2 regions of the Roseofilum capinflatum BLCC-M114 genome follow, and region 2 is predicted to be linked to the other one. Evidence: riboswitches for the same ligand, from Rfam matches in the RefSeq annotation. Region 2 holds a riboswitch; the other holds the start of a gene.
What was found. Region 2 has a riboswitch for cobalamin ahead of PMG25_RS02490 (energy-coupling factor ABC transporter permease). Riboswitches for the same ligand answer to the same signal wherever they lie in the genome.

Region 1 (4,425 bases), on a different contig from region 2:
GTCGGAATCTTGGGCTTATTTGACCCCCCACTTGGCCCCGAAGTCGGGCCAGAATTGGCCTGAGTGGAAAGAGACGTATTAGAAAGCCCCGTATTCCCCCCGCCTCGTAACCTCGATTGGCGCGATCGAATCGACACCCCAAACCGAGACAAATGGGTACTCGGCCCAGAATTTCCCGTATTCCGGCTGCCTGTTCCTTTAGAAGAAGTGTCTGAGGTAGGTTTCACCGGCCCCGTTAACATCCCCTGAGCCAAACTATCCAAATAAGGCTCTAACTCCAAAGCCTTCAAAATATCTTGAGCTGACTGATACCGATGTTTAACCGACCCATCGAGCATTTTCTTCAACACACGAGTTAAATGGTCACTCACCTGTACCTGTCGTTCCCACAAAATTTCTCCCGTGGCCGGATCGTAACCCAAATCTTTCGGAGACTTACCCGTTAACAGATAGATACAGGTGACACCCACTGCATAAATATCACTGGCATAAACCGGTCTCAGAGCCATCTGTTCTGGCGGTGCATATCCGGGAGTGCCAATGGCAAACGCTGTTAATGCGGTTTGATCTGAACTATTATCGACTTTGGTCGGATTGACCTGATCCTTAACTGCCCCAAAATCAATTAAGACTAATTTTTTATCCTGATTGCGGCGAATCAAGTTGGCTGGCTTAATATCTCGATGAATGACTTGATTAGAGTGGATATACTCAATAACGGGTAATAATTCACTTAAAAACTGCTTGATTCCTGCCTCTGTAAACGGCCCTCCCCGTTTCACCTCTCGGCTTAAGGTGGCTCCGCTAATGTACTCCTGAACTAAATAAAATTCTTGTTCCGTCTCAAAATAATCGAGTAAACCCGGCAGTTGGGGATGATTGCCAATCTTACCCAAGGTTTTCGCCTCTCGCCGAAACAGCTCTCTAGCCATTTGCAGCGTTTGTGGAGAAGTCGAAGCCGGGCGCAGTTGTTTAATCACACAATAGGGATTCCCCGGAAGAGATAAATTTTGAGCCAGAAAAGTTGCCCCAAATCCACCTTGTCCCAAGAGTTTAGAGATGTTATAACGCTCTCGAAGCAATAGTTTGGAGCCACAAGCAGCACAAACTTGAGCATTGGGAGAATTTTCTGGATTTGGACAAACTGGGTTAACGCAGTAGCTCATTGAGGCCTTACTCGCTTCTTAAGTTTGACTGCCAGGATAGGACGATCCTAGATTGATTATGACTGGGTTAAGCGCCTAACTCGATCGTCATTGTCGCTCTAATTGCTACCTTTATCTGGAAGTTGAGGGTAATTATACCAAGCGACTGGGTTCAGTGATCCAATCATGAATTACAATCTAGGTATGACTTTTAAGTTATGCATCCCTACTTAATTATCATACCTTGTCTTTCCAGAAGTTGACAGTTAACTGCATCGATCGCCCGGAATTGGGTCTGAAAAGGAGTTTACCATTGTTGATATGGCCACTTATCCCTGGGTGAGATCATACCCTTGGGCCAAAGTTTCGGTTGAGGGACTTCATAACCTACAAGGTTGGCGCGATCGCATCGATGCTCGACCTGCTACTCAAAAGCGATGTAGGGTGGGCAGGAGGAGAGAGCGACATCATTCAAATTCGACCAACAGACCCTGCCCACCTTACCTACTGATGGAGATCGGTAGGGGCGAAAAAATTTTCGCTCCTAGATTTATGGTAGAATCGGCGATGCTTCGGTTCTGGTGGGGAGCAGCCATCAGAGGTAACGGGGAAAGTTTGGTGCAAATCCAACGCTGTCCCGCAACTGTAAGGAGATAAAGAACATCTGCATCATCTCTAAGTCAGGATGCCCGCCAAAGTGAGTTGGTTTAATCACTATTCTGCGAGGTACAGAATCATGCACAAAATTCCCGTAACCATTATCACCGGATTCCTGGGGGCAGGCAAAACGACCCTGATTCGTAATTTGCTCCAAAATCAGGAAGGGCGTAAAATCGCTGTTTTAGTCAATGAATTTGGCGAAGTTGGCATTGATGGGGACTTGTTGCGCTCCTGTCAAGTGTGCGATGAAGAGGAAGACCCCAATAATAATATTGTGGAACTGACCAATGGCTGTTTGTGTTGCACGGTGCAAGAGGAATTTTATCCCACGATGCAAAAGCTATTAGAGCGTCGAGAGGATCTCGATTCAATTGTGATTGAAACGTCCGGGCTGGCCCTACCGAAACCCCTGATTCAAGCGTTTCGCTGGCCGGAAATTCGCAATGGGGCAACGGTTGATGGGGTGGTGACGGTGGTGGATAGTCATGCTTTAGCCACGGGGACTTTAGTGGGGGATTTAGAGGCATTAGAGGAGCAGAGAAAGGCCGATCCGAATCTGGATCATGAAACTCCGATTGAGGAATTATTTGAGGATCAATTGGCTTGTGCGGATTTGATTTTGTTGACGAAAACGGATTTGGTGGATGATTCCGGTTTGCAGCACGTGCAAAATTGGTTAAAACAGGAGGTTTCGCCTGCGGTTAAACAAGTTTCTTGTCATCAAGGGCAAATTGATAGTGCAGTGTTATTAGGCTTTAATGCTGCGGTTGAGGATAATTTGGACTCTCGTCCGAGTCACCACGATCATGAAGAAGAGCATGACCATGATGACCATATTAATTCAGTGGAGATTGTGTGCGATCGCCCCTTCGACCCCCAACAACTCACCCAAACCCTACAGCAGTTTGTCCAAAACCACGAAGTTTACCGCATTAAAGGCTTCGTCCAAGTGCCCAATAAACCCATGCGCTTAGTCCTGCAAGGAGTCGGTAACCGCTTTGATACCTTCTATGACCGTCCCTGGAAACTGAACGAACCGCGCCAAACCCGGCTCGTGTTCATTGGTCGAGATCTAGAGCGTCCAGCGATCGAAACTCTACTCAATCACCTAAACTAACCGCCCTATTCAGGATTCCCAGGGAAGCCAAGGCCTAGTCATGATTCTGAGGATTCTTCTCTAGCAGACTCGGATGCAGAAGGCTCAGAATCAGACTCTTCAGAAACCGGCTTGGGTTTGGATAGATGGGGCTTCCCACCGGGTTTACCCTTACCTTTCGGTTTGCGATCTTTTAAGCGGTCTTTAACCTTTCTCGCTTCGAGTATCACCAACGTCTTACCCTCACGACCCAAAATAAAATCCCAAAACTCCCCTAAAGTCGTTTTGGGTTCGCTCGGTAATATCCCCTGAAACGTGATTTTAAATGGCTTCTCTAGTTTAGAACTGGGGTCTTTACGATTGGGATTGATGCGAACTGCTATTTTGCCACCATAATTAAAAATAATCTGACCGCGCACTGAAAACACATCATCACTGAGGTTCTCCGGGATAGGGTTCAGGGCATTGCGGAGGATAAAATGATAGCCCGCTTCGCGATCGGGTTTTGTCCAACACCGAAACCAATGGAACTGTTGCAAATTATCATCCTTTTCCAGCCACTTAAAAAAGTAACCCCAACGGATAGAAGCAGGGAAGAACTGATTATCCTCTGTAACAATTAACCCTCTAAGTTGGAATCCTTTATCATCCGGTTGAGGGATATAGCGCCCCCAAATTAAACCGGTACTCCGATATTGGATATCCGATTCTGGAGGACAAATAAGGTTACTAATATTACTCTTATCTTGACTATTGGACAAGGTTCTTTTCAGGAAATAAGGTGGACGGCTCTCTCCTGGGCAGGGAGAGGGATAGAAATAGAGAATTAAAAGGCCCACTGGAAAGCTGAAGATGGCTTTCCCCAAAGGTGAACCTGTTCCATTGTACCTTGTGAAGGCAACCACAAGGGCCATGCCCTGACCCCTTTCAACCTCTAGGAAACTAGGGATCGCCAGCTATTGCTTTACTCTCACTTCCGTTGTAGGGTGAGAAATAGTCATTAAATCTCACCTTACTAAACTTTCCATAGACTAGCTCTGAGCAGGGAACGCTTCCTCACATGGCAACTAAACATATTTTGATGATCGATGATGAAATGGACATCCGAGAAATTGCTCGGATTAGCCTAGAAAAGTTGAGAGGGTGGCAGGTAACCGCTACAGAATCTGGATATGAAGGAGTAGAGTTAGCAGAACAACATCAGCCGGATGTCATTCTCTTGGACGTAATGATGCCTGATATTGACGGTAAAGAGACCCTAAAGCTCTTAAAATCCAATCCCAACACCCGGCATATTCCCGTGATTTGGTTAACGGCACAGGTTCAAAATACTCATCGTAAATCTGCTGCATTAGGCGTAATTGCAGTCTTGATTAAGCCCTTCGATCCTTTAGAATTACCCAATCAAATCGAGGAAGCTCTAGCGTCCCAGCAAGAGAGATAATTTAGAAGATCGCCAAGAGTCGGGAGTCGATCATCTGGTATCATTTAAATAATAATGAACAACATTAGGGAGTGATGCGA
Region 2 (4,425 bases):
GCAGGGAGCCTAATGCATCTCCGGTTAAACATTCTGAATGCATCCGCACGGTGACCACTTGCTGGGCAAATTCACTCGGATCGCCTTTGACTATGGCAATATGTTCAGAATTATCTAAAGTATTGCGATAGGCGTAGATCTTAAACTGTCCAAATTGGGTAGGCAGACTCGCTAATGCTTCTTGTTTAACAAACCGTTCATGTTGCAAACGATAGGCAATCAGATCGGCAATACTAATAATTTTCAGTTCATGATATTGGGCATAGCGGATCAGTTGCGGCAGTCGGGCCATGGAGCCATCGGGGTTTTGAATTTCGCAGATAATTCCGGCGGGATAGAGACCCGCTAACCGGGCTAAATCCACACTAGCTTCCGTATGACCAGCGCGTTTTAAGACTCCCCCTTCCCGCGATCGCAGGGGAAAAATATGGCCCGGTCTGCGTAAGTCGTAGGGACGAGTTTGGGGGTTCAGGGCTACTTGAATGGTGCGGGCCCGGTCTTCGGCAGAAATTCCGGTACTCACCCCCAGTTCTGGGGAAGCATCGATACTGACAGTAAAAGCAGTCTGATTTTTATCCGTGTTGTGGGTGACCATGAGGGGGAGGTCAAGTTGATCGAGGCGATCGCCCATCATTGCCAAACAGATTAAACCCCGCGCATAAACCGCCATAAAGTTAATCATATCCGGGGTCGCGAACTGGGCAGCCCCAACGAGATCGCCTTCATTTTCCCGATTTTCATCATCAACCACGACCACCATCCGACCGAGTTTGAGGTCGGCGATCGCGCTTTCGATAGAGTCAAACTGAAAGGAAGGAGAAGAAGTCACAGTGAGAAGGTGTAGCAGATCGAGAGTGTGGTTGTTATTGTACCGCGAATGGGGAGAGGGGTAGACAAGGAGAAATTCCAGATGGGGGAAAGTTCCTCTGTATTTCGCTACGGTGCGATCGCTCGTGGATAATACTCTTGGATAGCATTTGCAGCATTAGGCTATGATGTACAACGTGCTGAAAAGCTTAGTGCTGCTGCACAAGAGGTCATTGCCCAGTTGCGCCAAGGGCTTGCTACTGCTAACAGATGCCCTACCGTCTAAAGAAACCTTCCAAACCTAATTATGCAGATCGCTGAACATCGGCATCAAGTCCCATCTCACAACATCATCTTAAATAATATCAGTTGGCAACAATTTCAAAAGTTACTTCTGGAATTAGGAGAAAACAAGGGGGCCAAACTTGCTTACGATAATACCATTTCTCTATGATGATGCGTTTAATAGTCCTTGCCGTAGGGTGTGTTAGCGAAGCGTAACGCACCTAAAATCTACGAACTAAAATAGGGCAATAGGTTTTCTGGAGTGCGTATCCGCTTCGCGGACATGAAAGCGTAGCGTGTCCGTTCATCTCCGCGAAGCGGAAAGGACAAACGTCTCCCTCGCTAGTAAGGAATAAGCGAGCGAGACGCTCCCATTCCTAAAGCATCAAATGAGCTGAAACAATCCAGTAGGAATGAAAAATTTTTCGCCCCGACATCATGGTATAATCAACCCTGCTTCGGTTCTGATGGGGAGCAGCCATCAGAGGTAACGGGGAAAGTTTGGTGCAAATCCAACGCTGTCCCGCAACTGTAAGGAGATGGAGTCCCAATCATCTCTAAGTCAGGATGCCCGCCAAAGTAAGTCTATTTAATCACCATTCTGCGAGGTACAGAATCATGTCGCAAGTTTATTCCTTTGGGTTGCTTTTCTCTTCTATCCCTTTTCTCTCCAGATCTTGACCCCCCCCAACCTCCCTTAAAAAAGGGGGGAGTAAGGGAAGTCCCCCTTAAAAAGGGGGATTTAGGGGGATCTTCATCACGGCAAAAAGTACCCATCTTACACGAACTCAATACTAGAGTTCCCCTGCAAAAATTATTGTTGTTTGTCTGAATTTATGAACCATCGCAAGCTCTTGTTTCGGCTGATGGCCAGTTTTCTAGCCTTCAGTTTTACCCTACTTTTAGCCTTCTTCCCCGCACCTGCCCAAGCGATGCATATTATGGAAGGATTTCTGCCCTTACCTTGGGTTATTTTTTGGTGGGTTGTGTTTCTGCCCTTCTTTGGTTTGGGACTCTTTCGTATTAACCAAACGGTGCAAAAATATCCCGAACTTAAACTCCTACTCGCTCTATCGGGAGCCTTTGCCTTTGTCCTTTCAGCCCTGAAAATTCCCTCAGTTACCGGTAGTTCCTCCCATCCCACCGGAACCGGTTTAGGGGCCGTACTATTTGGCCCCTCCACCATGACGGTTTTAGGATCTCTGGTTCTCTTATTTCAAGCCTTACTCTTAGCCCATGGTGGTCTCACCACATTGGGCGCAAATGCCGTTTCTATGGCAGTGGTTGGCCCCTTTGTGGCCTTTGGTATTTATCGCTTGGTCATGGGGCTGAGTCAACGGCAAACTCTGGCTGTTTTTCTGGCTGCGGCTTTAGGAAACTTAGCCACTTATGTGGTCACTTCTCTACAACTTGCCTTAGCTTTTCCCGTGGAAAATGGAGGCATTTGGGTCGCTTTTCTCAAGTTTGCCGGTATTTTTGCCGTCACTCAAATTCCCCTGGCCATTATTGAGGGACTGTTAACGGTGATGGTCTGGAATGGCTTAATGTCCTACTCTCAACCAGAATTAAAACTCTTGAAATTAATGGAATCAGAAACGGTATGAAAACACAACAGCATCAATGGCCTAATGGTCTGTTATTGTTAGCCGTCATTGGCTTAACCATTTTGCCTCTAATGATAGTTAAGGATAGTGAATTTGGTGGAGCCGATGGCCAAGCAGAGGAAGCCATTACCGAAGTTAATCCTCAGTATGAACCCTGGTTTGAACCGATTTTAGAACCGCCAGGGGGTGAAACCGAGAGTTTATTATTCGCCCTGCAAGCAGCTTTCGGCGCGGGAATTATCGGATACGGAATCGGATGGTATCGGGGACGTTCTGAGCCGAATCCTTCTGGGGAAAATGACGTTACCGACTGATACTTGGGCGTATCAAAATGGTTTAAGACGGTTGCCTCCGAGTCAAAAACTGGGGTTTTCTTTGCTGATGTTGGGGTTGGCTTTGGTGAGTCAACCCATCACACAAATTGCCCTCAGTTTATGGATGGCGGTTTGGACAATTGGGTACGCTAAAATTCCGATGAAGTTCTATCTGAAGTTGCTTTTGGGAAGCTATACGTTTGTGTTGATGAGTTCCTTGGCGTTTCTGATTGATGTGCGTCTAGTAGAAGGGGGAAATTTAGACAGTTCTGGAGTCTTGATCGGTTGGTCAACGGGTACGCTCTATTGGTCGATTTCCCAAAGCGTTTTGGATTTGTTTATCCGGCTAATTGTACGGGCAGTTGCTTGTTTGTCTTGCTTCTTTTTCTTGATGTTGACGGTTCCGATGGTGGAGATGGTTCAAGTGTTGCGTCAGTGGCGTTTTCCGGAACTGTTGTTGGAGTTGATTTTGTTAATGTATCGGTTGATTTGGGTACTGCAAAAAACGGTTTCTGATTTGCGTTTGGGACAAAGAGCGCGGGGAGGATATGGTGATTTTGCTCAAAGTTTGCGGAGTGTGAGTTTGTTGATTCGGCAATTGTTGCATCGAACGTTAACAGATTATCATCGCTTTTCTTTGGGGGCGACTGCACGGGGATTTGATCATAAATTTGTGGTTTTGTCAATGCGAAACTATGAGCGATCGCCCCGTTATGAATGGGAAGCCCTCCTGGGCTTGTTCTTCTTGCTGTCTCTAGAACTGTCAGGAATCGCACATGGATAATCCGAGTTTGCTGGAACTCAGGGACGTGACCTATCACTACTCAGGACAGTCTCATCAAGTGTTTGAGCAACTGAGTCTTACCCTTCCCCACCATCAAAAAACGGCAATTTTAGGGCACAATGGTTCGGGAAAGTCAACCTTATTTTTACTGATGACGGGATTATACCCTGTAGATCGCGGAAGCATTTTCTGGCAGGGAAAACCCCTAGATTACCAGCGCCAAACCCTGAAACAATGGCGGCAAAATGTGGGATTAGCCTTTCAAAATCCAGAACATCAGCTTGTTGCGGGAACCGTAGCCGAAGATCTATCCTATGGACTGTGCAACCTCAAATTAGCCAAACCGGAAATTCGCTACCGGGTTGAACAGGCGATCGCCGATTTTCAACTCACCGACATTGCCCACACTCCCCTCCACCACCTCAGTTTAGGGCAAAAACGCCGAGTTGCCCTAGCCGGGGTAATGGTGTTAAATCCCCAACTGCTGTTACTCGATGAACCCACCGCCTACTTAGACCCGCAACAAATCCGCACCTTAGTCCAAGAGTTGCACAAAATCGAACAAAAGGGAACCACGATCGCGATCGCCACCCATAACCTAGATTTCGCCTATCAATGGGCAGACTGGTTT

Region 1: another riboswitch for cobalamin. It lies ahead of cobW (cobalamin biosynthesis protein CobW); the one in region 2 lies ahead of PMG25_RS02490 (energy-coupling factor ABC transporter permease).

The regions. Positions count from the first base shown of each region.
Region 1 covers NZ_JAQOSO010000092.1:155,024-159,448, reverse strand. Annotated here, with positions in the region: gene PMG25_RS18025 (serine/threonine-protein kinase) at 1-1,166, opposite strand, end outside; cobalamin riboswitch at 1,702-1,856, shown strand; gene cobW (cobalamin biosynthesis protein CobW) at 1,882-2,922, shown strand; gene PMG25_RS18015 (hypothetical protein) at 2,961-3,662, opposite strand; gene PMG25_RS18010 (response regulator) at 3,962-4,345, shown strand.
Region 2 covers NZ_JAQOSO010000010.1:11,243-15,667, reverse strand. Annotated here, with positions in the region: gene ribBA (bifunctional 3,4-dihydroxy-2-butanone-4-phosphate synthase/GTP cyclohydrolase II) at 1-829, opposite strand, end outside; cobalamin riboswitch at 1,535-1,685, shown strand; gene PMG25_RS02490 (energy-coupling factor ABC transporter permease) at 1,959-2,696, shown strand; gene PMG25_RS02485 (energy-coupling factor ABC transporter substrate-binding protein) at 2,693-3,010, shown strand; gene cbiQ (cobalt ECF transporter T component CbiQ) at 2,994-3,794, shown strand; gene PMG25_RS02475 (energy-coupling factor ABC transporter ATP-binding protein) at 3,787-4,425, shown strand, end outside.